2 regions of the Rossellomorea sp. DA94 genome follow, and region 1 is predicted to be linked to the other one. Evidence: riboswitches for the same ligand, from Rfam matches in the RefSeq annotation. Region 1 holds a riboswitch; the other holds the start of a gene.
What was found. A riboswitch is a leader RNA that binds a small molecule or an ion and turns the genes downstream of it on or off. The one in region 1 is predicted to bind glycine.
Positions count from the first base shown of each region.

Region 2: it holds a riboswitch for glycine, as region 1 does, so the genes downstream of both, gcvT (glycine cleavage system aminomethyltransferase GcvT) here and P8596_RS23610 (amino acid permease) in region 1, are expected to answer to the same signal.

Region 1 covers NZ_CP122397.1:4,578,680-4,594,244, forward strand. Annotated here, with positions in the region: gene P8596_RS23590 (hypothetical protein) at 1-327, opposite strand, end outside; gene yeiL (transcriptional regulator YeiL) at 965-1,636, opposite strand; gene P8596_RS23600 (MFS transporter) at 1,718-2,902, shown strand; gene P8596_RS23605 (Gfo/Idh/MocA family protein) at 3,159-4,139, opposite strand; gene P8596_RS23610 (amino acid permease) at 4,191-5,531, opposite strand; glycine riboswitch at 5,670-5,750, opposite strand; gene rlmH (23S rRNA (pseudouridine(1915)-N(3))-methyltransferase RlmH) at 5,870-6,349, opposite strand; gene P8596_RS23620 (CxxH/CxxC protein) at 6,444-6,602, opposite strand; gene P8596_RS23625 (S1C family serine protease) at 6,713-7,957, opposite strand; gene P8596_RS23630 (MBL fold metallo-hydrolase) at 8,158-8,952, opposite strand; gene P8596_RS23635 (two-component system regulatory protein YycI) at 8,958-9,761, opposite strand; gene P8596_RS23640 (YycH family regulatory protein) at 9,763-11,100, opposite strand; gene walK (cell wall metabolism sensor histidine kinase WalK) at 11,097-12,923, opposite strand; gene yycF (response regulator YycF) at 12,930-13,637, opposite strand; gene P8596_RS23655 (peptidoglycan DD-metalloendopeptidase family protein) at 13,855-15,339, opposite strand.
Region 2 covers NZ_CP122397.1:2,925,562-2,941,126, reverse strand. Annotated here, with positions in the region: gene P8596_RS15340 (DEAD/DEAH box helicase) at 1-1,009, opposite strand, end outside; glycine riboswitch at 1,184-1,275, shown strand; glycine riboswitch at 1,279-1,358, shown strand; gene gcvT (glycine cleavage system aminomethyltransferase GcvT) at 1,456-2,562, shown strand; gene gcvPA (aminomethyl-transferring glycine dehydrogenase subunit GcvPA) at 2,579-3,925, shown strand; gene gcvPB (aminomethyl-transferring glycine dehydrogenase subunit GcvPB) at 3,918-5,381, shown strand; gene P8596_RS15320 (rhodanese-like domain-containing protein) at 5,678-6,061, opposite strand; gene P8596_RS15315 (lipoate--protein ligase family protein) at 6,272-7,108, shown strand; partial or broken gene P8596_RS15310 (ribonucleotide reductase N-terminal alpha domain-containing protein) at 7,459-8,253, shown strand; partial or broken gene P8596_RS15305 (vitamin B12-dependent ribonucleotide reductase) at 8,574-10,349, shown strand; gene P8596_RS15300 (patatin-like phospholipase family protein) at 10,456-11,337, shown strand; gene P8596_RS15295 (SA1362 family protein) at 11,354-11,716, opposite strand; gene P8596_RS15290 (YqhR family membrane protein) at 12,023-12,592, shown strand; gene aroQ (type II 3-dehydroquinate dehydratase) at 12,678-13,136, shown strand; gene P8596_RS15280 (M24 family metallopeptidase) at 13,126-14,190, shown strand; gene efp (elongation factor P) at 14,229-14,786, shown strand; gene spoIIIAA (stage III sporulation protein AA) at 14,992-15,565, shown strand, end outside.

The sequences.
Region 1 (15,565 bases):
AAAAAATAAAAATTTCAACCCTTTAGGTGTGTAATGCTGATAAGAGTTCACTACAAAATAGGGAAGAGTGGGGTACGTGATAAAGTGCAATACCACATCAAATAACTCATGGGTTTTATGATCGATCGTAAAGTAAAGTTCATATGGTTTCACAGTAAGTGTAATATCGGCCGTCAGTGCAAGAAATACATTAAACGTCCAAATGATCGTGATTGTAACAGCCGACAAGCGTCTTGGCAGCATAAACATAAATGCCCAAGTAATGATCGTGGAAAAGATAATAAACAGCTCATTTTCATCAAATTCACGAGGGAGAGGAAAAATCATATCGAATTCACCTCTTTGTTTCTCTGCATACCTTTTTCTAAATAAAAGGAGAAAACAGCCATTAATAAAACAATCAGACTATATCTCAAATAGGAATAAAACACATTCCAATTTATCCATTCCAAGTAGTTAATCTGGACGAAATAGACTTCTATTGAAACAAGTGCAGATAAGAAGAGGACAAAATGAATGAGTTTAGAAAAAATGGTCCTGTTAGAAAACAGAACATAAATCAACCATAAAAGTAATGCGGGCTTGAGCGATAACTCAGGAATCTTTTGTGTCCAAAAAATCAATTCACTGTATGGATCCTGATATGTTAACTTTAAATTTAAGTTTATGATTACTCCTGTATTCGTAAGAAGGATATTGGACAAAAAATAACTTCCTAAGACGTTAACGACATTCATTTTCTTCATCAAAAAGTAGAAAGAGACAAAGGATCCTATTGCTAAAATCAGAAAAAGCCATACCGGAAACATAATAGTCACCATCTTTATTTAGATATAAATAGGTTTCACATAAAATGGTGATTATACACGGTTTGTTAAGAAAATCCCCGAACCTAAAGAACTTTTCCTATACTCCAAGGTTATTCATACCACTACCAAGTATTGAAGCACTTAGTCATGAACTTTTATCTATTCTTTATCGCTTCTGCAAGCTCATTCAAAGCATGCTGATTTACTATAGAATATTTCCTGCCTTCCTTTTGCAAATATCCCTTCTCACAAAACTGAGTTAGGACATGGAGCAGGTGGCGGTAAGAAACACCTAAATAATCACAAACGATGACGTGCTTCTCCAGGTAAACTCCTTTATCGGACGTCTGTAAAATAAAGTCTGCAAGCCTGTTTTCCAATGGAAAAGCAAGGCTCTGTGAATACTTGGCTGCCATTAACGTTGCTTTCAGACTCAAAAACTTTGTTAACTCTCGAAGGAATTTGGTATCTTCAAGCAGTTTGGTGCGGTACTTGGAAAAAGGCAGAGCCAAACAAACTGTTTTTGTGGATGCCTGAATTCCTTTTGTATAGTACACATCGTTCAGTAATTCCATCTCACCGATATAATCATGGGCATTGATAAAGTTGATGAGCGATACTTTCCCATTTTGATGCGTGACGTATATTTTTGCTTTTCCTTCTGTCACATAAAATAAATAATCCGGCCGCTTTCCTTCTTGAATGATCCATTCATCCCGCTTATATTCACGAACTTCAAGATATCCTTCAATTTGAAAAGAAAATCGGTGTGCGATTGAGTGCTTTTCTAGATATAGCTGCTTTTTCTCACCTTTATAAATTTCCATCTTCCACCTCGAAAATGTGAGATATCTCATATTATTCTTCTTTATTCTCATGATATCATGCGATTGATAAGGAGGATACAAATGAATACACAACGTTGGATGAGCACACATTTTTTCAGTTTTTTTCTTACATGGGGGATTTTTCTGCCTTATTGGTCAGGATGGATGATACAAACAAAAGGCATTACCGTTTCAGAAGCGAGTTTAATCATGAGTATCGGCTTAGTTGCAAGAGGTCTTTCTACATTGTTTGCTTTTCCTTATTTATTGGAAAGAGTCAGTAATAAGGTACTCCTGAACATAGCTGGAATGGGTACACTGGCCGCGCTCCTCTGTTATATCCCGGCTGACTCGTTCACTGCTTTACTAATCGTAACCGTTGTACTACACATCTTTTACCCGACCCTTATGCCGGCTTTAGACAGCGTTGCCGGTGTTCTTGTACAAAGTAAGCAATTGAAGCACTATGGGAAAAGCCGTCAGTGGGGATCGATCGGTTTTGTCTCGGTAGGAGTACTATTAACGGTCTTTACAGGGATGTTTGGGGATGACGTTATTTTTTGGGCATTACTGCTCGGAATCAGCTGCTTTGTCGCTCTCAGCTTCACAAATGGACCGGAAATTTTATCGAAGAAACCGCAAGTTAATCAATCCCTGAAGGTCAATATCTTTGAATTATTCAAGACGAAGCACTTCCTGGTCGTCCTTATTATTGTGGTGCTTCTTCAAGCAGCCCACGCTGCTTACTACAACTATGGCTACATCTTTTTACAGGAAATTCATGCACCGATCTATCTCATCGGTGTCATCATTAATATCGCCGTCATTGCAGAGATCATCTTTTTCTCAATGGCTGATAAGCGGTTTAATCAGTTCTCACCAGGAACCTTATTGGCGCTGGCTGCAGCCGGTTCTTCGCTGCGATGGATATTGGTGTACACATTCCCAAATGTTGTGGTATTTTGCATTGCCCAGACGCTGCATGCATTTTCGTTTGCGATGGGGCATTATGCTTTTATGAAATACTTAACAACAAACATTCCTCATACACACATTCCAAAGGCTCAAGGTATGTATTCAGCCTTTGCACTCAGCTGGAGCACGGCAGTGTTTACGATATTCGGAGGATTCTTATATGAAATCGAACCAAGATACGCCTTCATCGGAATGCTGGCGTGCAGCCTGCCGGCGATGTTCATTTCCCTTGGGTATAGGAAACTGGAAGCGCAAAAGGAAGTGTTGGTGACTGCTGAAGCGCGTAAATAAATCCGTAAAAAAGAAGAAGTTTGTCCCACTTGAGGATAAACTTCTTCTCTTTTTTAATGAAGAGAATTGCTCCGCTGTCACTAAAGGTCTCCATTCACTTTGTTCAACTACCATGTTAACTTGGAATCCTTTATTTCTTCGTCCCAAAAACTTTCTAATTCATTTATTACCTTTTGGGCCAAACTCTACTTCTGACACTTTAATTCCTGTATTTTACGAGTCTTCATTATTTCCCTACCACATTTCTTATCATTTTTCACTTTCCGACGATCTTATCCATCACGCGGTTGGTCCTCGCACCCGATTCTCCAGTGCTCGGACACCAATTGCCGCCCTCGGTTAACTCTTTCACAATCGTCGTTATAAGCGGCTGGTGGACATGCTTGGGACGTTCGAAACTCCATTTCTGCTGCCCTTCATGGGTCGTCAAGATGACGGGGTCATCTCCAAATGTAGAAAAACTGATTTTCCCCTTACTGCCGACAATTTCATTCATATCTACCTCTTCAAAAGCCGTGAAACACCATGTTCCGATGCCTTGAATGCCAGATGTGAAGCGATATGTACCGCTCACAATATCTTCCGCCCCGTAAAATCCCCCTTGATTGGAAGCAAACCCTTTTGCTTCTTGAATGGGTCCGAGGAGAAAATCAAGTATATCAAGAGTATGGCTCGCCAAATCGAAGAACAACCCACCTCCCGCTATTTCAGGCTGAACACGCCAAGGTAATTGATCTGAAGCTTTCACGTCTTCCCCTGCTTTTTGATACTGGGTCGAGGTGACAAAACGGACGTCTCCGATTGCGTTTTGATCAAGCAATTCTTTTATCTTCAAAAAGCGTTCCTGAGCCCGGCGGTAGTATGCTACATACAAAGGAACTCCAGCCTCTTTACAAGCAGCCACCATCTCATTGCATTCCTCAAAGTTGCGGGCCATCCGCTTCTCGACATAAACGGGTTTCCCCGCAGCCGCTGCCATCAGCGTGTATTCCTTATGGGAGCCTGGCGGAGTAGCAATATAAACTGCATCCACATCAGGATCGTTTATCAGGGCATCGGCCTCGTCGTACCATTTCGCTACTCCATGTCTTTCGGAGTAATCCTTCGCCAGTTCACCCGTTCTCCTCATGACTGCAACAAGCTCTGAGTTTCGTACCTTTTGAAAAGCAGGTCCGCTTTTCTTTTCCGTCACATCTCCGCAACCGATGATTCCCCAGCGGACTTTTTTGTCTATCATGGTCTGGTTCCCCCTTGTGGTTTCGTTATACTTCCATTGTAACAATGAGTGCTACCTTTTTCTCCTCATCCCATACAAAATAAATAAGAGGATGAACCATATAGGAGTCAACAGTAAGGCCGTCCGTGTCGCCTCAGAAAACAGCATAATCACAAGAATAGCTGCAAACATCGTGAGCACTGCGTAATTTATCAAAGGAGTGAACGGTGCTTTAAATGTAGATTTCTCGTGTAAGTGCGGACGGGTTTTTTTATACTTAATATGACAGATCAGAATGATACCCCAGACCCAAATAAAGCAAATGGCACTTATCGTGGTCACGATACCAAAGGCCTGTTCCGGTATAAGCTTACTTAACAAAGCACCGACCGATATGACCAGTGTGGATAGGAATAACCCGTTACCCGGTACATGGTTTTGATTTAGTTTGGAAAAATGAGGTGGTGCCTGATGATCTTTACTTAAATGATACAGAATCCGGCTGGTAGAAAACATTCCGCTGTTACAAGCGGAAGCAGCTGACGTCAAAACGACAAAATTAATGACCCCTGCCGCCAAAGGAATCCCGACCAGGCTAAAGGTTTTCACAAACGGACTTTCTGCCGCATTCAGTTCCATCCATGGATTAATGAACAAGAGGACGGTAAGAGCTCCCACATAGAAAAATAAGATTCTCAAAGGGATTTTATTGATGGCAGACGGGATATTTTTCTTCGGATTGGACGTTTCCGCTGCCGACACTGCGACTAATTCCACACCGACATAGGCAAAGATGACCATTTGGAATGAGAGTAAGAAACCTGATATTCCGTTTGGAAAAAATCCGCCATGCTCCCAGAGGTTTTGAACCGTAACAGCCCCCGCTTCTGTCTGGAGCCCCATCACTAGCAAAACGACGCCAAGGGCAATTAATCCAAGGATGGTGATGACCTTGATTAAAGCAAACCAAAATTCCAATTCCCCAAACAGCTTGACCGTTAATAGGTTCAGTCCCAACAATATGATGACACAGATGAGGGCAGGGACCCATTGCGGGATATCAAACCAATATTTCACATAAACACCAACAGCGATCACATCGGCCATCGCCGTCATGATCCAGCAAAACCAATACGTCCAACCTGTAACAAAGGAGAACCGGGGACCAAGATACTCTTCTGCAATGTCTGTCAGCGATTGAAACCCTGCTTTCGATAACAACAACTCCCCAAGCGCCCTCATCACAAAAAACAGGGCAATACCCACAATCAAATATGCCAAGATGATAGAGGGACCTGCAAGCTGTATCGCCTTACCGGAACCTAAAAATAGTCCCGTACCAATCGTCCCCCCGATGGCGATCAGTTGAACGTGCCTGTTTGATAGATCCCTCTTTAATTCTCGTTGTTCCAACCTTAACTCCTCCTTACAACCAGTATAAATAAGCATAAAAAAAAGAGATTGGAAGGGCTCCAATCTCGTGGTCATAAGAATAACAAATACAATTTATCATGCTAATAATAAATATTACCTGCACGCCAAATACATATCCGATACTCTTCTGTCCTTTTGCCTGAGATAATGAACCCTTCGGCGCCGCGGATCTCCCGCGGTCTCTCCAGAAGCTGCTCCTGCCATGGGATGATCCATAGCAATCATAGCTTTCTATTAATTATATTTTTCGCTTAACGTTTCACTGTCGAATAGTTGATAATTTTAAGGGGTGTTGTGGATTTTGTCAACAGAAGGGATTATTTATGATACGGTTCCCCCCGATTAATCCGAAACGCCCGATAAATCTGCTCCACCAATATCAACCTCATCAGCTGATGCGGAAAGGTCATCTTCGAAAACGAAAGCGTCTCATTGGATCTCTTGATTACGTCATCACTCAAACCCAATGATCCCCCGATCACAAACGCCACTTTACTTTTACCGTAGGTTGCAAGCTTATCCAAGTTATCGGCGAGGTCTTCTGAAGAACGCATTTTCCCTTGAATGGCAAGGGCAATGACATGATGATCGTGTGAGATCTTCGCTAAGATCCGTTCACCTTCTTTATTCTTCACCTGCTCCATTTCGGAGTCACTCAATACTTCTGGTGCCTTTTCGTCTGCCAACTCTACAATTTCGATTTTTGCGTACGCACCGAGACGCTTCACATATTCGCCGATGCCCTGTTTTAAATATTTTTCTTTCAGCTTTCCAACCGTTACTATTGAGATGTTCACTATCCACACTCGCTTTACAAACAATTTACAAACACGTTATCCACAGAAATTATCCACATATCCACAATACCTGTCTTTATATGGTATGGGAATATTAGTTCGCCACTATATATACGGCGTTATTCCCACAATATTCACAGGTTGTGGATAACTTTTTGTCTTCAGAAAGCTCCGTTAGTTGAGGCGCCACCTCATGCTCATCGACGACAATATCCATGGCCAATTCTACATGCTCCAAGCAGCAGTAAATCATGTCTTTTCCTCCCTAAATGTAGTTTATATACTTATCCACAATCATCATATCATGTAAAGAAAAAGCAGGAAAGGGCGCATTGCCTTCCTGCTTTTCACTTTATCCACATTCTATAATCGGGATTCATCCGTCAGTTTCATCGTGACTTCTTTCTTTTTACCATCTCTGTAGAAGGTGACTTTCATTTGATCGTTCACTTCTTTTTTATTATATAGATGCTTCCTCAAGTCAATTACATTCTGGACCTTCTCACCGTCTAGCTCGGTGATGACATCAAGCTCTTGTAGTCCTGCCTGCGCAGCAGGTGAATTCGGAACGGTTTGTCTGATCATCACACCATAATGGATATCCTTCGGCAGCTTCAAGGTTTCCTGCTGGTGATAGGCAGAAATCTGATTGACATCTTCCAGTGTCACACCCATTGCAGGACGCTTCACTTCTCCGTATTGCTCAAGGTCTTCAATGATAGGTCGAGCAGAATTAATCGGGATGGCAAGTCCGATTCCTTCCACCGCTTCCTGGGCGATCTTCATGGAGTTGATGCCGACCAGCTGACCTGAAATATTGATAAGGGCTCCACCGCTGTTACCAGGGTTGATGGCTGCATCGGTTTGCAGAACCTCTGCGTTCCAATCCTCCATCCCGTCCTGATTGATGTCGACAGGAATCGTTCTCTCCACACCTGAAACGACACCCTGCGTCACGGAACCTGAGAATTGAAGTCCAAGGGGGTTCCCAATGGCGATGACAGGCTCACCCGCTTTGAGCTCATCCGAATTTCCAAACTCGGCAATATCGTCATCCTTGATCTTGCTTCCCTCGATTTCTATGACGGCAAGGTCTGTCCAAACGTCAGTACCACGGAGTTTAGCAGGAACCTTTGTACCGTCTGCGAGGGTGACCTCCAATTGGTCAGCCCCTTCCACAACGTGATTATTCGTCACGATATAGACCGTTTTTCCTTCTTTTTTATACATGACCCCTGATCCCGTTCCTGCCTGTTGGTCCTGGGTCTGCCCACCACCCTGACCCCAGAAGCTTTGGGATTGGATATTCGTGATTCCGACCACGGAGTCCCCGGTCTTTTCAACGGCTTTCGTCACATCCGTCGTCACATTGACTGACACATTCTTGGTGGTTCCATTATGATACGTCTGATCCGTTTCTTTCAAATCTTGATCCGGTTGGACCGAATAAGGTAATATATCAAAGTTTGTCAGTTGAGGAATGGCTACGATTACGAGGATCGCCCCAAGGATTACTCCCAATAGCCCCGCCAGGAACATTCCTCCCCGATTTCCCTTTTGCCTGCCAGTCCTGCCTTCAGAATTATGATCACCATCATAATATCCCATGCGTCTTCATCCTTTCTAACAGCTATTCCTTTTGTTATTTTATCTTTACAAGCCCGATTATAGTCAGATTAAATTAAAAAATGATGAAAAGATGGTAAGAAATTTATTAGGTTACTATTTATGTAAACAAAAAAGGCGAAGACAGAAGCCCTCACCTTTTTCATACCTTTATAAGAGAAATCATAAACATTTGAATCGATTTAAATCGCAACTAAGGGCGTTGGTACTTTAGGGTCCGTATCAAATAGATCGATTTGTTCTCCTACCAGGATTCCCTTTGATTCGAGTGTTTGGGTGACACTCATTCTTGCGAGATCTTTCATATTGTTATCAAGGCTTAAATGAGCCAGGTAAATACCCTTGGTGTTATCACCCATCACTTCACTCATGGCAATGGCCGCGTCTTCGTTGGATACATGACCGTAATCACTCAGGATCCGGCGTTTGATATTCCAAGGATAACGGCACATCCTGAGCATCCCTACATCATGATTGCTTTCAAATACATAGGCATCGGCATTTGAAATGATCCCTTTCATCCGATCGCTGACATAGCCCGTATCAGTGACAAGAACAAGCTTCTTCTCCCCATGATGGAAAATATAAAACATCGGTTCTGCAGCATCATGTGATACACCGAATGACTCGATGCTTAAGCCCCCGAAATGCTTAGCTGTTTCCATATCAAAAGAAAACTTCTGCTCTGTATCAATCTTCCCCACAAGACCGTCCATGGCGTTCCACGTCTTATCATTCGCATAGATCGGCAGCTTGTACTTCCTCGCCAATACACCGATCCCCTTAATGTGATCACTATGCTCATGGGTGACCAGAATCCCCGACAAATCTTCAATCTTCCGGTCGATCTGACTGAACAATCCTTCCATCTGCTTGCCGCTCAATCCGGCATCGACAAGAAAGGAATGCTCCTCCGATTCAACAAATATCGCATTTCCCGTACTGCCGCTTGCAAGTACACTAAAATGCATCGTCATATCTCTCACTCCAATGTTTCTTTTTCCGGTTTGGTGACCTCTACAATCTGTCCTTCTACGGCATTGATAAATAAATCTTCTTCTTTGTCCCCTGATTCCACGACAAAGTGCCAGGTTGGTGCAAGGACCTGGGATTCCTCGGACAGGAACGTCCAATACCCCAATTTCGGTTTATGAACCACACTATCCGGACTGATTTTTTGATTCGTATAAAGGCCCTGCAATGCTACAAAGGAAGGAATGATGGATTTATCTTCCCCAAACTCACTCAGATCCTCAAGCATGGACTGTTTATACGATACAATTTTATTATCATTATTGACGGTAAGGACGATCTTTCCATTTGTATTATTGAATAACTGCCTTCCCCGATACGTCTGATAATACGTGATCGTCTGTTCTTCCGTGTTGTAATCCCAGAAGCTGTACTTATCGCCATCAATGACCTCGTTCTCCATGAAATCATTTAAATCATCCGGTGAAAAATCCTTATCTAATGAAACAGGTTCATCTAACGTTGAATGAATCGTACTTTCGTTAATAACGGTAACGTCTTGGTCCTTTAAGAGACTGATATCTTCATCCTTAAATTTCTTTGATTTAGCCTGTATATATTTTTCTTCCGTTGGATCCTGGGATAACGTTTTTGGATATTTAATTTTGTCCGCCTTTAATTTTTCCTCAAAAGTAGCCTGACTAAGTGTTTCCGGGTTGCTTTCTGAGACTTTATTTATAAAAAGGGACATCAAAAAGATATCTAATACGAGAAAAACAATGATGAAAATGCTTTTCGTTTTACTCCAATCCATTTTATAGTCCCTCCTTGTCATCGACGGATAATCTCAACCAATTACCATCGTATTTATAATACCAGGAGGGTTCGAAATTCAGTTTTCTGCTTTCATTGGGGTCTCTGGTCATTTTATACCCAACGGCAATATCCTCTACATAATCAAGGTCGATCGAATCCACTTGATTCAAAGCATAGATGACGGAAGAACCTGATGGTAACAGGACTTCAGCCGTATCTTTAAACGAGAAATCTAGTTTAAAGTAAGGCCGACTGTATTTATTGATACCGTTCTGACCCCATGTTTGGGAGACTTCAGCCATCCCGTTATCGTTGAAGACAGGGTGGTTTTGCAGAAAAAGGCGATAAACGATTTTATTTTCATAAGGGCTGATGGAAAAGAGCTGATAATCATCCGTCCAACCACCATGATCATTGACGAACTCCATGCTCTTTTGTACGAGCATGGCAGGTGAGGAGCCATCATCCTTATCCTCAGAAGGATTAACGAACGAGAAGGTATTGTGATTCTTATCCACCGTCAATATGGAGGAAACGTCCATAAACGTCACAAGATCATCGACTGAACCCATATTTACACTATTGGGATCACTGAATAGCGCCTGTTTATATTCTTCAAGGGAACTTAATTCCGTGTAGTAATAATAACTGACATAGTCCTCGGCATCTTTGGGTAGAAAAATGGTTTTCTTTTCATTTATCGGTTGTTCCACATATTGACGATAAGCGCTGTTATATAATGCTCTTTGCACGAAATTCCGTTTAAACGAGTCGAGGCTGGCAAGGCTCACTTGACATTCATACACAGCCTTCTCCTCTTTATCGTCACTTACTGTAATAAAGAAAATGGAGCCGGAATCACCATTTGCGTTGTGCAAATCAATGATAATTCGATTAAACGAAGCCGTGGAAACATTTTTGTCCTCCAAATTCAAACCTTGACTGAAGACAGATAAGGGGACGATGTCGGGAAACACCAGTTCAAACTTATCTTCACCCTGAATAAGAGTATTGATTTCTTGAAAACTATACTCGTTTGATACATTTTTAATTTCAAACAGGGACCACTTTCCCAACTGTTCGGTCACTTTATTCATTTCGGTCTGGTTTGTAGTACCGACTGTCTTGTTTCTTCCATGATAAAAGAGCTTGTAAGGTCTAATAAGGTGGGTATTCAACTCGTTATCCTTAAGCTTTTCCCCGACTGAAACATCATAAGCACCATCACTGTTGATCGTATCGTAACCTGGTGAATAGGTCCAAAGGTTAAAGGTAAGGAAGACACTTATGCAAACAAGTACGGTTAAGACTATCGATTTTATTTTTTCATAATTCATGACCAATCATCCTCTTGTGTGGAATCATATGGGAGGGTAAATACGATTGTCGTCCCTTTGCCTTCTTTACTCTTCGCCCACACATCGCCACCGTGTGCTGATATCATTTCTTTCGCAATGGCAAGACCTAATCCAGTACCGCCCATTTGTCTCGTACGGGCTTTATCTACACGATAGAAACGTTCAAAAATCTTCTCCAGATTATCTTTCGGAATCCCTAACCCCTGATCGGATACGCTGATCTCGATGAATCCATCCTTTTCTTTCACCGTAAAGGTAATGGTGCCGCCTTCTGGTGAATACTTTAATGCGTTGGAAATGATATTATCCAACACTTGAGTGATCTTATCCTGATCGATTTCTACAAACATCGCTTTATCCGGCAAGAAGCGGTTAAAGGTAACATTTATATCTTTCGTCATTTCAAATCGATCAATGATTTTATGGAAAAACAGGATGAAGTCCACCCAATCTTTATTAAAACGATAGTCTTTGCTATCCATTTTTGATAACTGAAGGAGGTCATTTACGAGACGGATCATCCGCTCAGTCTCGTTCTGGGTCACGTCAAGAAATTGAGGGGCTATTTCCCTATCCTCCCATGCTCCTTCTGCCAGTGCCTCCAGATAGCTCCTCATCGTCGTCAAAGGAGTCCTGAGCTCGTGGGACACGTTGGCGACAAATTCCCGTCTCTCTAAATCTATCTTCTCTTGTTCTGTAATATCATGCAAGACTGCTATAAGGCCATTTACGAAGCCCGTCTCTTTTTGGATAATAGAGAAGTTCGCGCGTAATATATACGGTTTATCCTTTGTACTGTAATCCAAAATGATAGAGTCCTGCTCATTCGATAAGTCATCGAATGTATACTCCTCATCCAGTCCCAACAACGAAACGATCGGTTGAGAAACGACTGTTTCACGTGAAACATCCAGCATATCAGCAGCAGGCTCATTAATGAGAATGACCCGACCTTTTCGATCTGTCGCAATGACCCCATCCGTCATATAAGACAACACTGAAGAAAGCTTCCTTCTCTCCCCCTCAGTCGTTGCCTGGGCTTCTTGAAGACGCTTCGTCAGATTATTAAACGTAATGGCCAACTGACCGATTTCATCGTATCCGTAGACCTTTACCTTCCTCGAGAAGTTACCTTTTGCCATGGCTAAGGCCTGCTTCCTCATATCCGATATGGGCCTGGTAACGGTTTGGGCCAAAAGGACACCCAAAACAGCCGTTATCGCTAGTGCAATAATGGTTCCATTCGTGAAGATCTTATTGATTTCACTCATTTGATCATAGACCGTTTCGATTTCCCCGGCGATATAGATGGTCCCGATGACTTCGTTGTTCGACTCAATCGGTTTGGTGTATACCCATATCCGGTCCTTTGTCTTATCATCAAGGTAGATATCGTCGTCACCAAATCCGAGTGCAAGGGCTTTTTTAACCTCTTTTTCCGCACTGATCTGACCGACCAGACCTTGATTATTGGGATCAGAGGTCCCCTCAATCCTGGCTCGGCTATTGATGACCCTGATTTCAGCTATATCGGATGTTTTACTGCTATCATCCAATATCCTGTATATATCCTCCTGAAGGGTGGGATCGTCCTCGGTCCTTTTTTTTAACATGGCTTCTTTGACGGTATATTCTAATAAGTTCACTCTATTGGTAATAGAGGTTTTAAAGTTCTCCACCAGCTTCTGCTCCAATTCCCGCACAAAATAAACCCCGATGATTTGCATGGCGAGAAGGATGAGCAGAACGTAGATCAGAACAAATTTCAAATGAATCGAACGGGTTAAGCCAACTTTCTTCATTACATATTACTCCTGTTCAGGATTTCGTAAGTAATAACCTACTCCTCTACGTGTTACGATCCAGGTAGGGTGACTTGGGTTATCTTCAATTTTCTCGCGAAGACGTCTGACAGTAACATCGACTGTACGTACATCCCCGTAGTAATCATAACCCCACACTGTTTGAAGTAGATGCTCACGGGTCATGACCTGTCCGATATGTTTCGCCAAGTAATGAAGGAGTTCGAACTCACGGTGCGTCAATTCGATTGTATCTCCCCGTTTTGAAACAACGTAGGCATCCGGATGGATCGTTAAGGATCCGACGGTGATTTCATTGTTCTCATCCTCGACAGCTTGCTGCGCCCCGTGCTGGTGGCGTCGCAGGTTGGCTTTCACCCTGGCAATCAATTCACGTGTACTGAACGGTTTGGTCACATAATCATCCGCCCCAAGCTCCAGTCCCAATACTTTATCGATTTCAGAGTCTTTCGCTGTCAGCATGATGATCGGCATTTCATACTTCTTCCTGATTTCACGGCACACTTCCATTCCATCACGGTTCGGAAGCATGATATCAAGAAGGACAAGATCCGGCTTGATTTCCTCAGCCATTTTGACGGCTTCATCACCGTCATACGCGCAGTGGACCTCATAGCCCTCTTTCTTTAAATTAAACTGTAATATATCTGCAATTGGTTTCTCATCGTCAACGACTAATATCTTCTTTTCCATATCAATTGATCTCCTTTAGAAAAAAGTAATGGATCATATAAAGTTGTGATTAGTATAGGATTCTTCCTTTAAATTTATCACTTTCTCCATATTAATTCATCTTTAACTCTATCATACCCTTTATTTCAATGCTTGTTGAACTATAATCTAAATATAACAAAGGGGACTGACAAATAAAATGATTGTGTCAGTCCCTTGCTTGATTCCCTCTATAAAATTACAGTACATCCAATGGATTAATCAATGATCCATTTTTGAAAATTTCAATATGAAGATGAACACCTGTTGCTTCACCCGTTTCTCCCATGATCCCGAGTTTCTGTCCTCTTTCCACCGTTTGGCCGGCAGAAACAGAGATGGAGTCTAAATGCGCATAAAGAGTTCTATATCCATTTCCGTGATCAATGATGACCTTATTTCCATAACCTCCATCGTCCCAGCCTGCTGATACGACTCTTCCGTTATCAACGGATTTGATGGTACGGTCACTTGGACGGGCGATGTCGATGCCCTTATGCATTTTCCCCCATCGCTGGCCTTGCTTGGAAGAAATATATCCGCCATTCGTCGGCCATGCAAAGCTTCCCGATCCTCGTGAAGGAATGGCTTTCGTCCCTTTGACCACGATATATTTCACCGGATCTTTTAATTTCTTTTCTTCTTTTACATTTTTAGAGATTTGAGAACCATTTACCTCTGTTGTTTCGAAGGTAACGGATTTCTCACCATCCTGCCCCTCTTGCTTCACTTTCGTATCGCCCTTATTCATAGAAGAGTCTTCTTCTACTTCTTTATCGTAAGCAATCTTTTCAATCTTATTTGCTTCCTTCTTAACGAGTACGTGAACAAGCGGCTCGTATACAGTAACGTTTAACTCCGCACCAACCTTAAGTGCATCGCCCTCTTTCAATCCTTCATTTAACTTGAGTAAAGTACCGGTCGTTAATTGATGCTCTTCGGCAATCGCACTAAGAGAATCGCCTTCTTGAACTTTGTATTTCTTCTCTTCTAACGCACCTTTTTTAAGAAAATCGGCCGCTTCTTCAGGGGACATCATTTCTTCAGGTTTTACCTGCGCCTTTTTAACGTCTACATTCTCTTTGAAAGAAACTTCTAACAAACGTGTTTCATTTTCTTTTAAAGCGGGTAAAGAAGTGGTTGAAGAGTCCTTTTTCCTTGCTTCTAATTCAGCCAGCTCTTCATCGGAAACATAGTTAAGCTTAAAAGCTTTTAAAGCTTCTTCAGCCGCCTTTTCGTCTTTCACATACGCAACCGGCTTGTTATCGACAACCAAAGCAAATGCATTTGCTTCGATTGCTACAGATTTATTTACGTTTTCAATGACTTGTTGATTGTTGGTTTTGACAGCTTCAAATACATTCTCAGGTATGTATGTTACTTCATGATCAAAATCAACCTGGTAATCACTGTATTCCTTCTGAGCCTTCTCAAGCTTCTCCTCCAATACCGCCTTTACTTCGTCCTGACTTGTAACGGCACCTACATACTCACTATCCATGTACACATGATAGATGGTTTGCAAATCTTCTTCAGACCCCGTAGCGGCAGCAGAAGAAAAGGTTAAAGTGGTAAGGGCGAGGGTGGTGATCCCTACTCTCTTCACTAATTGACTTGATCTATGTCGAATATTAAGTTTTTTGTATTTGTCTAAAACGGGTGAAAACTTCTCTCCAAAACTCATTGACTTGCCTCCTATAAACTAAAGCAAAAATCCCAGTTAACGGTAGTTCATTAAGCCTAATTTAGTCGAATTCTATAAAATTGCTACTTTACTAATTTACCATAATTCGACGAAAACCGGGACGCAGAATCATGATTGTAATATAACTGTATAATTTATCTGAAAATATAGTTTCGACTTTCGGGCAATGATCCGCGTCATAATGGGAATGATATGGGTCTAAGGA
Region 2 (15,565 bases), 1.7 Mb from region 1:
ATTCCTTCTTCTCAAGCATATTCTTCAGGGTGTAAAAAACAGCTTCGCGTGAGCTGCATGCTTCTCTTTGTAAAGTCAAAAGGGAGAAGGAACTTGAATTGGCCCAGTCATCATATCTCCCCCTGAGCAGATCGATACTGTTATACAGATCCCTTTCAGCTTCATTGAAATCGATCAACACCGTCTTTACATGGCGCTTTGTCCATTCGATACCTGTATCTCCACGGCGGTTACGGATCATCACTTTGTTTATGAGGCTCTTTAAATGTTCATCCTCCTGAAGCGAACGATCTCCTTTTTTATATCTGTCAGTAAATCCTGATTCATTGCCGAGATGCCCCGGCTTTAATAGGGAAACGAGATGAAAGATTTCCTCTACGCGATTTTGGATAGGTGTGGCAGTCAAAAGCAGGCAGAATTTTTTCTTTAGATTCTGCACAAATTCATAGTTTTTTGTTTTATGATTTTTCAGTTTGTGAGCTTCGTCAATGATCACCAGGTCATAATCCTGTTCATACACCTTTTCCCGGTGAGGACTTCTTTTAGCAGTGTCCATGGAAGAGACTACGATGTCACATTGATCCCACACATAGCTCTTTCTCTGGGGCACGGCAGGAATGAAGAATTTGCTGTTCAATTCATACGCCCACTGAGAAACGAGGGAAGCAGGAACAAGGATCAATACTTTTTTTACTAAACCCCGAATCATGTACTCTTTTAATATCAATCCTGCCTCGATCGTCTTCCCGAGTCCGACTTCATCTGCAAGGATGGCTTTTCCATTCATCGTTTCCACAACCTGTTTCGCTGCTTCCAGCTGATGAGGGAGCGGAGTGACGTTTGCCAAATGTTTTGGAGCCTGCAGGCCTTCAAAGTTCGGAATTGCAAGATGATGCTCGAATTCGATGGCGAGCTTATAAAGTTCCCAGTTCCCCCATGGCCCATCATTTTCGATTAAATTCTCGAGACCTTCTCCCCACTCTTCATCAAATATAACTTCAACATTCATCTGAAAAACATCTCCTTAATTCTTATAAAAATGATTGCTCAAAACTCGTATTTAATGGTAGGATGAAAATAGATTTTCAATTGTTAGAAAAACTCGAAAATCCGAACATTCACATTTACAACATTTCTTCTGTATATTTCTAGTATGACCAATTGTTTCAAGGAATATTGGCGAATGATGACAAGGGGAGAGACTGTGCATACAGCGCCGAAGGAGCAAGCACGTTTAAGTGTGAATCTCTCAGGCAAAAAGACTCTTGTTGGACGCAACTCTGGAGAGTGTTTCCGACTCAGGAAACCACCAAAGGGGAAAGCCGTTCTTCGGTAAACTTTCAGGTGCAAGGACAGAGAAAACTTCTTTATGAAAAGGGGTTTTTCTGTCCTTTTTTCATGGGATAAAACGTGGTTAAGGATTATGCATGTAAGGAAAATAAAGGGGGAAAAGTCATGTCAGAGTTAAAACAAACACCTTTATACGAAGTGTACAAAGAGTATGGAGGAAAGACCATCGACTTCGGTGGCTGGGCTTTACCAGTGCAATTCTCAAGTATTAAGGAAGAACATGAAGCGGTACGATCCCGGGCAGGACTATTCGACGTTTCTCATATGGGAGAAATTGAAGTGAAGGGTGAAGGGGCTCTTGACTACTTACAAAAAGTGATGACAAATGATGTTTCCAAAGTGAAAGACGGAGGCGCTCAGTATACGGCTATGTGCTACGAAAACGGTGGGACGGTCGATGATTTACTTGTTTATAAAATTAAAGACAATGATTATTTGCTTGTTGTCAATGCAGCAAATATAGATAAAGATTTCAAATGGCTGAAAGAACATCAGACAAAAGAAGTTGAAATTAATAATATTTCTGAACATATGGCGCAATTGGCACTTCAAGGCCCTCTTGCGGAAGAAGTTCTACAAAAAATTACAAATGAACAAACATTGAGTGATATCGGTTTTTTTAAATTTCAGACGGAAGTGAACATAGATGGTAAACCTGCACTCGTTTCCCGTACCGGTTATACAGGTGAAGATGGTTTTGAAATCTATTGTGCTGCAGGTGATGCTGCTTCAATCTGGAAGACGATCTTAGCTGCCGGCAAAGAGCATGGCGTACTGCCGTGTGGACTTGGTGCACGTGATACCTTGCGTTTTGAAGCGAATCTTGCACTTTATGGCCAAGAACTTTCTCAATCCATCACACCGATTGAAGCTGGAATTGGCTTCGCTGTAAAAGTAAATAAAGAGGTGCCATTCATCGGTCAGGAAGTACTGAAACAACAAAAAGACGAAGGAGCCCCACGAAAGATCGTAGGGATTGAAATGATCGACCGCGGCATTCCACGTCATGGCTACAAAGTATTTTCAGGTGAAGAAGAAATAGGGGAAGTCACAACAGGGACACAATCTCCTACATTAAAGAAAAATATAGGATTGGCATTGCTTGATAAAGAATTCACTTCATTGGATACAGAAGTATTGGTTGAAATCAGAGGGAAAAAGCTTAAAGCGAAAGTGGCATCAACACCTTTTTATAAAAGACCAAAGAAATAGGGGAGGAATGACGGTCATGAAGCATCGTTATTTACCGATGACAGAGCAGGATCAAAGGGAAATGTTAGAACAAATAGGAGTAGACAGCGTTAACGATCTATTTGAAGATATTCCTGAACAGGTTCGTTTCAAAGGGGATTACAACATCAAAGAAGCGAAGTCCGAAACGGAATTGGTAAAGGAACTGACTAAAATGGCAGCGAAGAATGCTGACCTGAAAAGTCATACATCGTTTCTCGGGGCAGGGGTCTATGATCACTACATGCCCATCATCGTAGATCACGTATTATCACGATCAGAGTTTTATACAGCGTATACGCCGTATCAGCCTGAAATTTCCCAAGGGGAACTTCAAGCCATCTTTGAATTCCAGACGATGATTTGTGAACTGACAGGAATGGATGTAGCCAACTCCTCTATGTATGATGGGGGGACGGCCCTTGCAGAGGCAGCAATGCTGAGTGCTGGCCAGACCCGCCGGAAGAAGGTCCTAGTGTCTAGCACAGTCCATCCCGAATCACGTGATGTTTTGCGCTCATATGCAAAAGGTCAGTATATCGAAGTGGTGGAGATTCCGCACACGGATGGTGTAACCGATGTGGAAGAACTTAAGAAATTAATGAGTGATGAGATTGCAGCGGTCATCGTTCAATATCCTAACTTCTTTGGACGTGTGGAAGAGCTGAAAGCGATCGAAGAAGTGGCACATGGGGAAAAAGCGATGTTCGTCGTGTCCTCAAATCCCCTCGCACTCGGGGCACTTACACCTCCGGGGAAATTAGGGGCGGACATTGTCATTGGGGATGCACAGCCATTCGGTATCCCGAGCGCCTTCGGTGGACCTCACTGCGGATACTTCGCCGTGAATAAGAAGCTTATGCGCAAGGTACCTGGACGCCTGGTCGGTCAAACCGTTGATGAAGACGGTATCCGCGGTTTCGTTTTGACTCTCCAAGCCCGTGAACAACATATCCGTCGCGATAAAGCGACATCGAATATCTGTTCCAATCAGGCATTGAATGCACTCGCTGCATCCGTCGCGATGACGGCACTAGGAAAACAGGGTGTCAAAGAAATGGCCATTCAGAATATCCAAAAAGCTCATTACGCTAAAGAAGCCTTGAAAGCGAAAGGGTTCCTGGTCGCGTTTGAAGGACCATCATTCAATGAGTTTGTCATAAAGGTAAATAGGCCTGTCAAAGAAATCAATCAAAAGCTACTCGAAAAAGACATGATTGGTGGATATGACCTTGGACTTATGGATGACAGCTTAACGCAGCATATGCTGGTGGCTGTCACGGAACTTCGCAGCAAAGATGAAATCGACGCATTCGCAGCAGAATTGGGGGATTGTCATGAATAAGCAAGATCAACCTCTTATTTTTGAATTATCTAAAGAAGGCCGAATTGGTTACAGCTTACCTGAAATGGATGTACCTCAGGTAGATTTATCCGAGCTCATTCCATCAGATTACATCCGCACAGAAGCACCGGAACTCCCGGAGGTTTCGGAACTTGATATCATGCGCCACTATACGGCACTGTCCAAGCGTAATCACGGTGTGGACTCCGGTTTCTATCCACTTGGATCCTGTACGATGAAGTACAATCCGAAAGTGAACGAAAACGTTGCACGCTTGAACGGATTCGCCCATATCAACCCGCTGCAGGAACCGGAAAGCGTTCAAGGTGCCCTTGAACTGATGTATGACCTGCAAGAGCATTTGAAAGAAATCACCGGTATGGATGAAGTCACCCTTCAACCTGCTGCAGGGGCCCATGGCGAATGGACCGGGCTTATGATGATCCGTGCTTATCATGAAGCAAATGGTGATACACACCGTACGAAGGTCATCGTACCCGATTCAGCTCATGGAACTAACCCGGCCAGTGCAACGGTTGCCGGCTTTGAAACGGTTACGGTGAAGTCAAACGATAATGGACTCGTCGATTTAGACGATCTTAAGCGCGTTGTCGGGGATGACACGGCTGCCCTGATGTTGACAAACCCGAACACCCTTGGATTATTCGAAGAGAATATCATGGAAATGGCTTCCATCATTCATGAAGCTGGCGGAAAGCTGTATTATGATGGTGCCAATCTAAATGCCGTCCTTTCAAAAGCAAGACCGGGGGATATGGGATTTGACGTCGTACATTTAAATCTCCACAAAACATTCACTGGCCCTCACGGTGGCGGTGGTCCGGGAAGCGGTCCTGTCGGAGTGAAGGAAGACTTGATTAAATACCTTCCTAAACCGGTACTGGTGAAAAATGGTGACACGTTCGAATTCGATTACAACAGACCTGAATCCATCGGACGGGTAAAACCTTACTATGGAAACTTTGGAATCAATGTCCGTGCGTATACGTATATCAGGACGATGGGGCCGGACGGACTGAGAGCCGTAACGGAAAACGCGGTCCTGAATGCCAACTACATGATGCGTCGACTGGCACCTCACTTTGACCTGCCATACGATCGTCATTGTAAGCATGAGTTTGTCATCAGTGGGAAACGTCAGAAGAAGCTCGGCGTCCGAACATTGGATATTGCGAAGCGACTACTGGACTTCGGATATCATCCACCAACCATTTACTTCCCGTTAAACGTGGAAGAGTGCATGATGATCGAACCGACGGAAACAGAATCCAAAGAAACCCTTGATTCCTTCATTGATGCCATGATCCAAATTGCCAAAGAAGCAGAAGAAACACCGGAAATCGTCCAGGAAGCCCCTCACACAACCATCGTGAAGCGTATGGATGAAACACTGGCTGCAAGAAAACCGGTACTCCGTTATACAAAAGAGAGCTAAACGTACCATTGACACCGAAAGCCCTGCAGGAAAATCTCTGCAGGGCTTTTAGTTGAGGGACGGACCTGTGATATGTAGTGATGGTGATGAGGAATCCAACCGATATGGGTGATCATCCAGCGGAAATGAACAGGAAACCAGCCGTTTTGGTCAATAATTCAGCCGAAAGATCAAAAAATCCAGCCGCTTTCAGGAGAAATCCAGCCGTAAACCATTTAGTTTCATTTGCGGATGCATCCCGGCCACTCACGAACCGCATGCAATAAAAAAGATCGCCCAGGGGCGATCTCTCTGCATTATTTTTTATGCTTTACTTTCCCTGTCCATTTTTTAAATCCACCTTGTAACTGGTGAAGATTGCGGTACCCTTTTTTGTGCAGCATTTGAGCTGCTCTTCCACTGCGGAGCCCGCTTTGGCAATAAAGGTATACGGGTTGATCTGAGCGGATTTCCTTTTGTCTCATTTTGATCTGTGACAAAGGAATATTGCGTGCACCGAGGACGTGACCGTTTTCAAATTCATTCGCTTCACGAACATCTATCAATTGAGCTTTACGATATCCTGCTCGAAATTCTTCCTCATTCAGTGTATTCACGATTCTCTTTTGATAGAAGAACGTAAAAAGTGAATAGATAATGATTCCACCAAGTACGACTAAAAGAATATATAATCCTTCCATCATTCATGCTCCTTTCTACAAATGCGCTACCTTCTATTATATTCATGAAGTGCGTAAGAATCAAAACAAATTTATTATTTTACAGCAAAGACTTTCCAATCTGTTTTTCTTTGTTTTTTCGATTGGATTTGATAGACTAGTAACGGACTTGAATGAAGATGAATTTTTACATAACGCTATTAAATAGAAGACGCAAATGAGGTATGCTGCATGAAAAAGGAAACGTGGAGATTCATTGACTCCGGGAATTGTTCTCCCTCTTATAATATGGCCCTTGATGAGGCCTTGCTCGATTGGCACAGTGAAGGGAAGATCCCTCCTACGATCCGGTTTTACGGGTGGGATCCAGCGACACTTTCTGTCGGTTATTTTCAAAAAGTAGAAAAGGAAATCAATCTTGACGCTGTCAAAGAACACGGACTTGGTTTTGTAAGACGGCCGACGGGAGGCAGAGGGGTTCTTCATGAACATGAATTGACGTACAGCGTCATCGTGTCAGAAGAACATCCGGAAATGCCGAGAACCGTCACAGAAGCGTACCGTGTGATTTCAGAAGGGATTCTGAAGGGATTTCAAGGGCTTGGTCTCGAAGCCTACTTTGCTGTACCAAGGACGGCAGAAGAACGGGAAGGATTAAAGAATCCGCGATCGGCGGTTTGCTTTGATGCCCCGAGCTGGTATGAGCTTGTCGTGGAAGGACGAAAAGTGGCAGGAAGTGCACAGACGAGACAAAAAGGTGTCATCCTTCAGCACGGCTCGATTCTATTGGACCTTGATGAGGATAAGTTGTTCAGCCTGTTCAAATACCCCTCCGACAGGGTAAAAGAGCGTATGCAGCGGGCATTTAAAAGCAAGGCTGTTGCAATGAATGAAATCAGTTCAGTACCGGTCACGATGGATATGGCGAAGGAAGCATTCAAAAAAGGTTTTGAGGAAGGATTGAATATCCATCTCGAGCCTTATGAGCTCTCTGAAGAGGAAACACAATATGTTGTGGATCTTGCCGAATCACGATACGAATCTGATGAGTGGAATTTTAAACGTTAAAAAATTTTTTATTGAAAAAAAGCGATGCTTGTCGCTTTTTTCCTATTTTACCAACGATTACGGTGCTTTATATTATATCAAGTTCAAAATTAATAGAAATAGCGGGATTAATAGATGTTTTTCTATTCTTTTCTCCTGTTTTCTATTTTTATTGGCATATTAACCGTTTGACAAACAAATGACCTATTGACCTGAAACACAATATATGGTGTGTCGAATAATTTTTCGTACACAATATGTTGTGTTTATTTATTGCTTTTCCAGAATGGCTATGATATCTTAATACTTGATATAAGATATCAGCGAAGAAAACAGAAACTGAAACATTTGAGATAGAAGGAGTTGTCTTTATGACTGTTGCGTCGAAAAATGCGATGAAATTAAACACCGAGAGATTAAATAAGGATATTGGATTGTTTCCTCAAGTACATCCCATCACACCGGATATGACTACTACACACAAAGGTGTCTCCCGTCTGGTCATGATCGATCGTTATTCGTTCAAGGATACGGAAAAGATCACACTGAACGAAGGAGACTTCGTGGTCCTCACCATCAAGGAAGATCCCAAGTTTCCTGCAAGGGGATTGGGCTACATTTCAAGCATCGATTGGGAAACGAAAAAAGCATCTGTCTGGATCGAAGAAGAGTACAGAAGTGCCATCGATAAACCGGAGGAGATGGAGACGGGGATTGTCTCGAGGACACTCGATGTCATTGAGAAACCACTTGAAGTCTACTATGAACAAATTGCGAAGCGTAACGCAACAGGCTTGGCAGAGGTGGAAGAAACTCCTGAAAAGAGACAGGTTTGGTTTGAAAAATTCTATCATGAGCTAGTGAATCTCCATTTTGTTCCTGCTGGACGTGTCCTATACGGAGCGGGTGCAGGCACGGATGTAACGTATTTCAACTGTTATGTGATGCCATTCGTACAGGATTCCCGCGAAGGTATCTCAGAGCACCGCAAGCAGGTGATGGAGATCATGAGCCGCGGCGGCGGAGTCGGAACGAACGGATCGACCCTTCGTCCACGCAATACTCTCGCGAAAGGTGTCAACGGGAAATCATCAGGTTCCGTTTCCTGGCTGGATGACATCGCGAAACTGACTCACTTAGTTGAGCAGGGCGGATCAAGACGTGGTAAAACAGCATAAGTGCCTCGTCTATAAACAAACCTCGTGAATTGCTGGAAACTCTTTACATGGCTTACTGGCTACAACGCAGCCGGAAACGGCAAACGTGAATGCTCAAAAACAGTAAGTGGATAAAGACAATCAGCAGCCAAGCTCCTCTGAAATGGAGAAGGTTCAACGACCATCGAAAGCACGCTGCATCTGGCGGAAGTGAGTAGAGTAGGAGTCGAGTGACTCCGAAGTGCGAGGACACTCAAATGAGTGTAAGATATGGTCTGAACTCTAAGGCGACTTAGAGAGTTGATGTAACGAATCAACGTAACATATTGGCACAAATGATCATGCTTTCAGATTGGCATCCCGATATTATTGAATTTATTATTTCTAAAATGCAAAACCCGCGTATCCTGCGTTATCTTCTTGAAAATACGGAAGATGAAACCATCAAAAAGGCGGCTCAGGATAAGTTGAAGTTCACCCCGCTGACTGAACAAGAGGAAGCGATGTATCAAGGGATCCTGAACTACAGACAGATCCCCGGCTATGGTGGATTCGATGCGAAAATCCTTAAGAATGCGGAAGAAAAACTGCGCACAGGGGGCACATACAGTGTCCATAATTCAGAATTCCTGACAGGGGCGAACATCTCCGTCTGCCTGACAAGCGACTTCATGGAAGCCGTGGAGAACGATCGTGAATATGAGCTTCGCTTCCCTGATGTGGAAAGTTATAACGAAGAGCAAATGAACTATTATAATGAAGAATGGCATAATGTAGGCGATGTGCGCGAATGGGAAAAGCTTGGATACAAAGTTCGCACATACCGAAAGATCAAGGCGAAAGAACTGTGGAACCTGATCAATGTGTGTGCAACCTACTCAGCTGAACCAGGAATCTTCTTTATCGATAACGCCAATGATATGACGAATGCGAAAGCATACGGCCAAAAGGTAGTGGCCACGAACCCATGCGGCGAGCAGCCCCTTGCTCCATATTCAGTGTGTAACCTGGCAGCCGTCAACCTTGCTCAGTTTGCGGATAAAGAGACGAAGACCGTTGATTTCGAGAAATTGAAGCGTACGGTTGAAGTCGGTGTTCGCATGCAGGACAATGTCATCGACGCGACTCCATACTTCCTGGATGAAAATAAGAAGCAGGCTCTCGGGGAGCGACGCGTAGGCCTTGGCGTAATGGGTCTTGCCGACTTATTGATCTACTGTGAAAAAGAATACGGTTCAGAAGAAGGCAACAGGCTTGTGGATGAAGTCTTTGAAGTCATCGCGACAACTGCTTATCGTGCTTCTGTAGAATTATCGAAGGAAAAAGGAAGCTTCCCATTCCTGACTGGAAGCACCGATGAAGAAACGAAGGCCCTGCGTAAGGCATTCGTGGAAACAGGCTTTATGAAGAAAATGCCTGAAGACGTACGTCATGACATTGAAGAGTACGGAATCCGGAATTCCCATCTGCTGACGGTGGCCCCAACAGGTTCGACCGGTACGATGGTCGGAGTGTCGACGGGTCTTGAGCCATACTTCTCCTTCACCTATTACAGAAGTGGACGTCTCGGTAAATTCATTGAAGTAAAGGCGGATATTGTAGAGGATTACTTGAAGAGAAATCCGGATGCGGATGCAGACAATCTTCCGGAATGGTTTATCTCTTCCATGAGCCTGGCTCCACAAGCACATGCCGACGTTCAATGCGTCATCCAAAATTGGATCGACAGCTCCATTTCGAAAACCGTGAATGCCCCTCGTGGTTATACGGTAGAACAGGTAGAAAAAGTATATGAACGACTGTATAAAGGTGGAGCAAAGGGCGGTACCGTGTATGTGGACGGAAGCCGTGATTCTCAGGTGCTTACCCTTAAAGCGGAAGAAAACAGCTTTGATGATGAAAATGAACAGGAACAACATGACATTCCGACCGCTAAAAAGCCGATCGTATTACTGGATACAATCCAGGACGTGCGTTCCACGGACGTAACCATCGGTTCTGAAGTGGGGAATACATGCCCGGTCTGCCGTAAAGGTACGGTAAAAGATATGGGTGGTTGCAATACTTGTACAAACTGCGGCGCTCAGCTGAAGTGTGGACTATAATCATTAAAATGCGCAGGAGGGGACTGGTTCCCCTCCTGTTTTTTTTAGTCTAAAATCCTTCTAGGTGAATTAAAGATGTAGTAATACACTAAAAGGAGTGGAGCCTTTGGACATCGATGGCGTATTTTCCGGTGGAGGTATAAAGGGGCTCGCCATGATTGGAGCGTACCAGGCGATTGAAGAGGAAGGATACACATTCAAGAGGCTGGCAGGAACCAGTGCAGGGGCAGTGATTGCTGCATTTATCGCTGCAGGATACTCAAGCCGTGAATTACTCAAAATCATGGGCGACCTTGATTTGAAAGACTTGTTGGATTCAAACGCAGTCATTTCCCTTCCGATCCTTAAGTGGTTTCGGGTTTATTATCGTTTAGGATTATATAAAGGAGCGGCACTTGAAAGCTGGGTGGAGGAAAAGCTGAAAGCGAGGGGGATCTATACGTTTGCCGATCTGCCCCCCAGGTCCCTCCGTGTCATTGCATCGGATTTATCAAACGGAAGACTGCTTGTCCTTCCTGATGACCTTGAGAAATACGGCATACCAAAAGAAACTTTTCCCGTTGCCAGGGCGATACGGATGAGTGCGAGCCTTCCTTATTTCTTTGAACCTGTGAAACTGCGTTCACTCGAAGGGACCAGTTTCATGGTGGACGGGGGGGTGCTCAGTAATTTCCCCATGTGGCTCTTTGACAGGGAAAATGTGAAGAAGGTAAGGCCGGTACTCGGAGTGAAGCTTAGTCACGACTTGATGAGTAAGCCGAAAAAACCGATCAAAAATGCCATTGATTTATATGGAGCCCTCTTTACGACCATGAAAGACGCCCATGATTCAAGATATATTTCCAGAAAGCTTGAAAAGAACATTATTTTTATACCGACTGAAGGGGTACTCACCACTGAATTCGAACTCACTCCCGAGCGGAAGATTGAACTCGTCCAATACGGGAAAACAAAGGCCGCAGCCTTTTTGCAGACATGGCCCCATTAAAAAAACAATCGAGCTCCTAAAACGAAGCTCGATTGTTTTTTTTATTCTTTTTTCCTTCAATTACGGTTAGTTTGGCATTGGATTTTTTTCGTATCGAACGTTTTTTTGAAACATTGGATACTTGAGGTTTACTTGTAGACTTCTTCTTATGCCGCTTCTTCGATTGCTTGGCTGCTTTAACAAACGCTCTCTGTTCATTGCTATTTCCAGTCCGTCTTCCACTGAACCATCTTTTGTAAATGAAATAGATGATCCCGATGACGGCTGCTGTAATCAGCAATTGCCTTGCAAGACCTAAAGGATTTCCGAACAGGGAAGTTCCGAGCCCGATTATAGCCAACAAAATGAGTGTGAAAACAAAGATATTACGAGCGTTCAACAAAGCCACCTCCTTACATCACTATCCATCTTAGATATTATCTATACTATTATTCTAGACCATTTCGGCCTTCTTTAACCGTATAAATTGATTTTTTATCAGGGTATGAATGGGACGAACCCACTTCTTTTTTCTGAAACTTTAAAAGATATTATCTATTTTACTAAATATTGAAGAAAAGCACTAGAGGGAGCGTTTCCCGAATGTTATTTATCTACGATCTGGTCCAGATTGGAGGAGAGAAAAATAAACATTCCATGCAAATGTTTCATTCTATGGGACATACTACGAATGGAGGTGTTACAGATGGCAGAACAGAAAGGGCAACATGAGAAGGTTCAGAACGGGACGGAAGAGAGTAAAGAAAATCCACGATTGGAGCAGAATCAAAGTGAAAAACCGCTTTCCTTCACGGCAATGGTCGTCGTGACGGGCTTTACAGCCGGGATGTTATGGAGCGGGATTGCATACATTTGCTACTTCTTCTCCTTTACGAAGATTGAACCCAATATCATATTCGAACCTTGGGCAGTCGGGAACTGGGTGGACAAATGGATCGGTATCGTTCTATCCATCGTGGCTTATGGTGTCATATCGATCGGCGTGGCCCTCATTTATTATGGCCTGTTGAGAAAATTCAAGTCCATGTGGGTTGGTGCAGCGTACGGAATCGCTCTGTACCTGGCTTTTTTTCTGGTACTGAATCCACTTTTCCCAAGCATAAAATCCTTTACAGCCATTGATTATCACACATTGATCACAACGTTCTGTTTGTATATTCTTTACGGTGTATTTATAGGTTACTCGATTTCATACGAAGAAAATGAATTAAGGCATCAGGATGAAAAGGAAAAATCAGGGGAAGTTTCTCATTAATTTATCAGACAATTAAGTAGGTATAGGTAAAAGGTTTATGTTAGAATGTTCATGATGAACATTCTATTTTTTTAGGAGTTTACATATGGTGAAAATCTTGCTGTTAAATGGGCCCAATTTAAACCGATTAGGGAAACGGGAGCCCGCTATTTACGGTCATGTCACACTGGCTCAACTGGAATCAACCTTGAAAAGCAAGGCAGAAGATGACGGTCATGAATTGCTTGCCGCTCAATCGAATCATGAAGGGGAATTGATTGACATCATCCACACCTGTGAAGATGAAGGATATGGGGGGATTATATTGAACCCCGGTGCGTTCACGCATTACAGCTATGCGTTGAGAGATGCTGTGGCGTCGGTATCCGTTCCGGTTGTGGAAGTGCATATATCAAATATTCATGCACGGGAAGAGTTTAGGCATCAGTCTGTCGTGGCAGCTGAGACGATTGGTCAGATCGTCGGATTCGGACTGTTTGGGTACGAGTTGGCCCTCAAAGCCATTATAATGAACATTAAGGGAGTGGAACACGATGAAAATTGAACGATTACGTGAAACCTTTTCAGAGAATGAACTTGACGGTATTTTATTGACGAGTATGTATAACCGACGCTATATGACGAACTTTACGGGTTCTTCGGGAGTGGTATTGATTTCAAAGGAGAAGGCCTTATTCATCACCGATTTCAGATACATAGAACAAGCAACGGAACAGGCGGCTGATTATGAAATCGTGCAGCATACCGGTCCGATTCATGAAGAAGTGGCAAAGCAGGTGAAGAACCTGGGTATTACGAAACTTGGTTTCGAAAAGAACGATATGACCTACAGTGCTTTCGAAAGCTACCGGGATACAGTGGAAGCGGAAATGGTGCCGGTATCCGGTTTAGTGGAAAAGTTACGCTTGATTAAGACACCTGAAGAGCTTAATATAATTAAGGATGCGGCGGATATCGCCGATGCAGCATTTAAGCATATATTAGATTTCATCAAACCGGGTGTGACAGAGTTAGAGGTTTCAAATGAATTAGAATTCTTCATGAGAAAAGCAGGAGCCACTTCATCCTCTTTTGATACCATCGTTGCCTCAGGTTATCGTTCTGCACTGCCTCACGGGGTGGCCAGTGATAAAGTCATTGAAAAAGGTGATTTTGTAACATTGGATTATGGTGCATACTATAAAGGATACTGCTCCGATATGACACGTACTTTATCGGTAGGAGAACCAAGCGAGAAATTGAAAGAGATCTATGATGTCGTCCTTCAATCACAGCTTCTTGCCATGGACCGGATCAAGCCGGGCATGACAGGTAAGGAAGCGGATGCGATCGCACGCGATTACATAACAGAAAAGGGTTATGGTGAGTATTTCGGACACACATTAGGGCATGGGATCGGTCTTGAAGTACACGAAGGACCAGGACTTTCTACGCGCTCTGATGTGGTTCTCGAGCCTGGGATGATTGTAACCGTTGAACCAGGTATCTATGTACCGGGTGTTGGCGGCGTACGCATCGAGGACGATACACTCATAACGGAAGATTCAAATGAAACACTAACACACTCAACAAAAGATCTAATCATTCTACCATTTTAGTCCTGAAAAAGGCCTACTAATCAATAGGAGGAATAAACATGATTTCAGTAAATGATTTTCGCACAGGTTTAACCGTTGAAGTCGACAACGGAATTTGGCGGGTAATCGATTTCCAACACGTTAAACCAGGTAAGGGAGCCGCGTTCGTCCGCTCTAAACTTCGTAACCTGCGCACAGGTGCCATCCAGGAAAAAACGTTCCGTGCCGGTGAAAAAGTTGGAAAAGCACAGATCGACAACCGTAAAATGCAGTACCTGTATGCCAATGGGGACATGCATGTATTCATGGACAACGAAAGCTACGATCAAATCGAGCTTCCTGCTTCTTCCATCGAATATGAATTGAAATATTTAAAAGAAAACATGGAAGTATCCATTATGATGTATGGAGCCGAAACGCTTGGTGTCGAGCTTCCAAACTCTGTTGAATTAAAAGTGACGGAAACAGAACCGGGAATCAAAGGTGACACGGCTTCCGGTGGATCCAAGCCAGCTACTGTTGAAACAGGTTTAGTGGTAAACGTTCCATTCTTCGTGAACGAAGGGGACACACTTATCATTAACACAACGGACGGATCTTACGTATCACGGGGATAAAGAATAAATATCAAAAGCCTGAACGGGATGAATCCCGTTCAGGCTTTTTTTTGTCTTTTTCCATTCCACTCCCAATGACCACCTCGAATCTCCCAACTCTATTGTCATAATCTCCATTCGCTAGAATACATTGTATTATCGGGAAGCATGTACGAAGGGTCCAGATCCTTCTACCCGAAGTGGAACAAGATTAGGAGGTCTCCATATGCAAGAAGTTCTAGCCTTTCTACCCAGCACTATATCTGATAAAGTCCTGTCCCTTCCACAAGATCTGATTGACCGGATAGAAGAAATCAGGGTTCGTACCAACCGTGTATTAGAGGTAACGGCACGGGGGAAGCCATACTTTCTTTCCTATACGGTCACAGAAGAAGATAGTGAACAGCTCATTAACAAATTATCCCGCCATTCATTTTATACATTGGAAGAAGAATTGAAGCGTGGCTATATCACGATTGAAGGCGGGCATCGGGTGGGGCTCGCCGGGAAGGTGATACTAGAGGGCGGAGTTGTGAAGGGGATTCGGAATCTCTCTTCTTTTAATATCCGGATTGCCAGGGAAAAACTTGGCATAGCTCGGTCCATCCTTCCATATGTGTACAGTGACGGCTGGAAACATACGATGCTCATTGGTTCCCCTCAGACCGGCAAAACGACCCTGTTACGGGATCTGGCCAGGATGATTTCGACGGGGGTCCCTGAAAGGAATATCCCGCCATTCAAGGTGGGGATCGTTGATGAACGATCAGAAATTGCCGGCTGCGTGAACGGCATCCCTC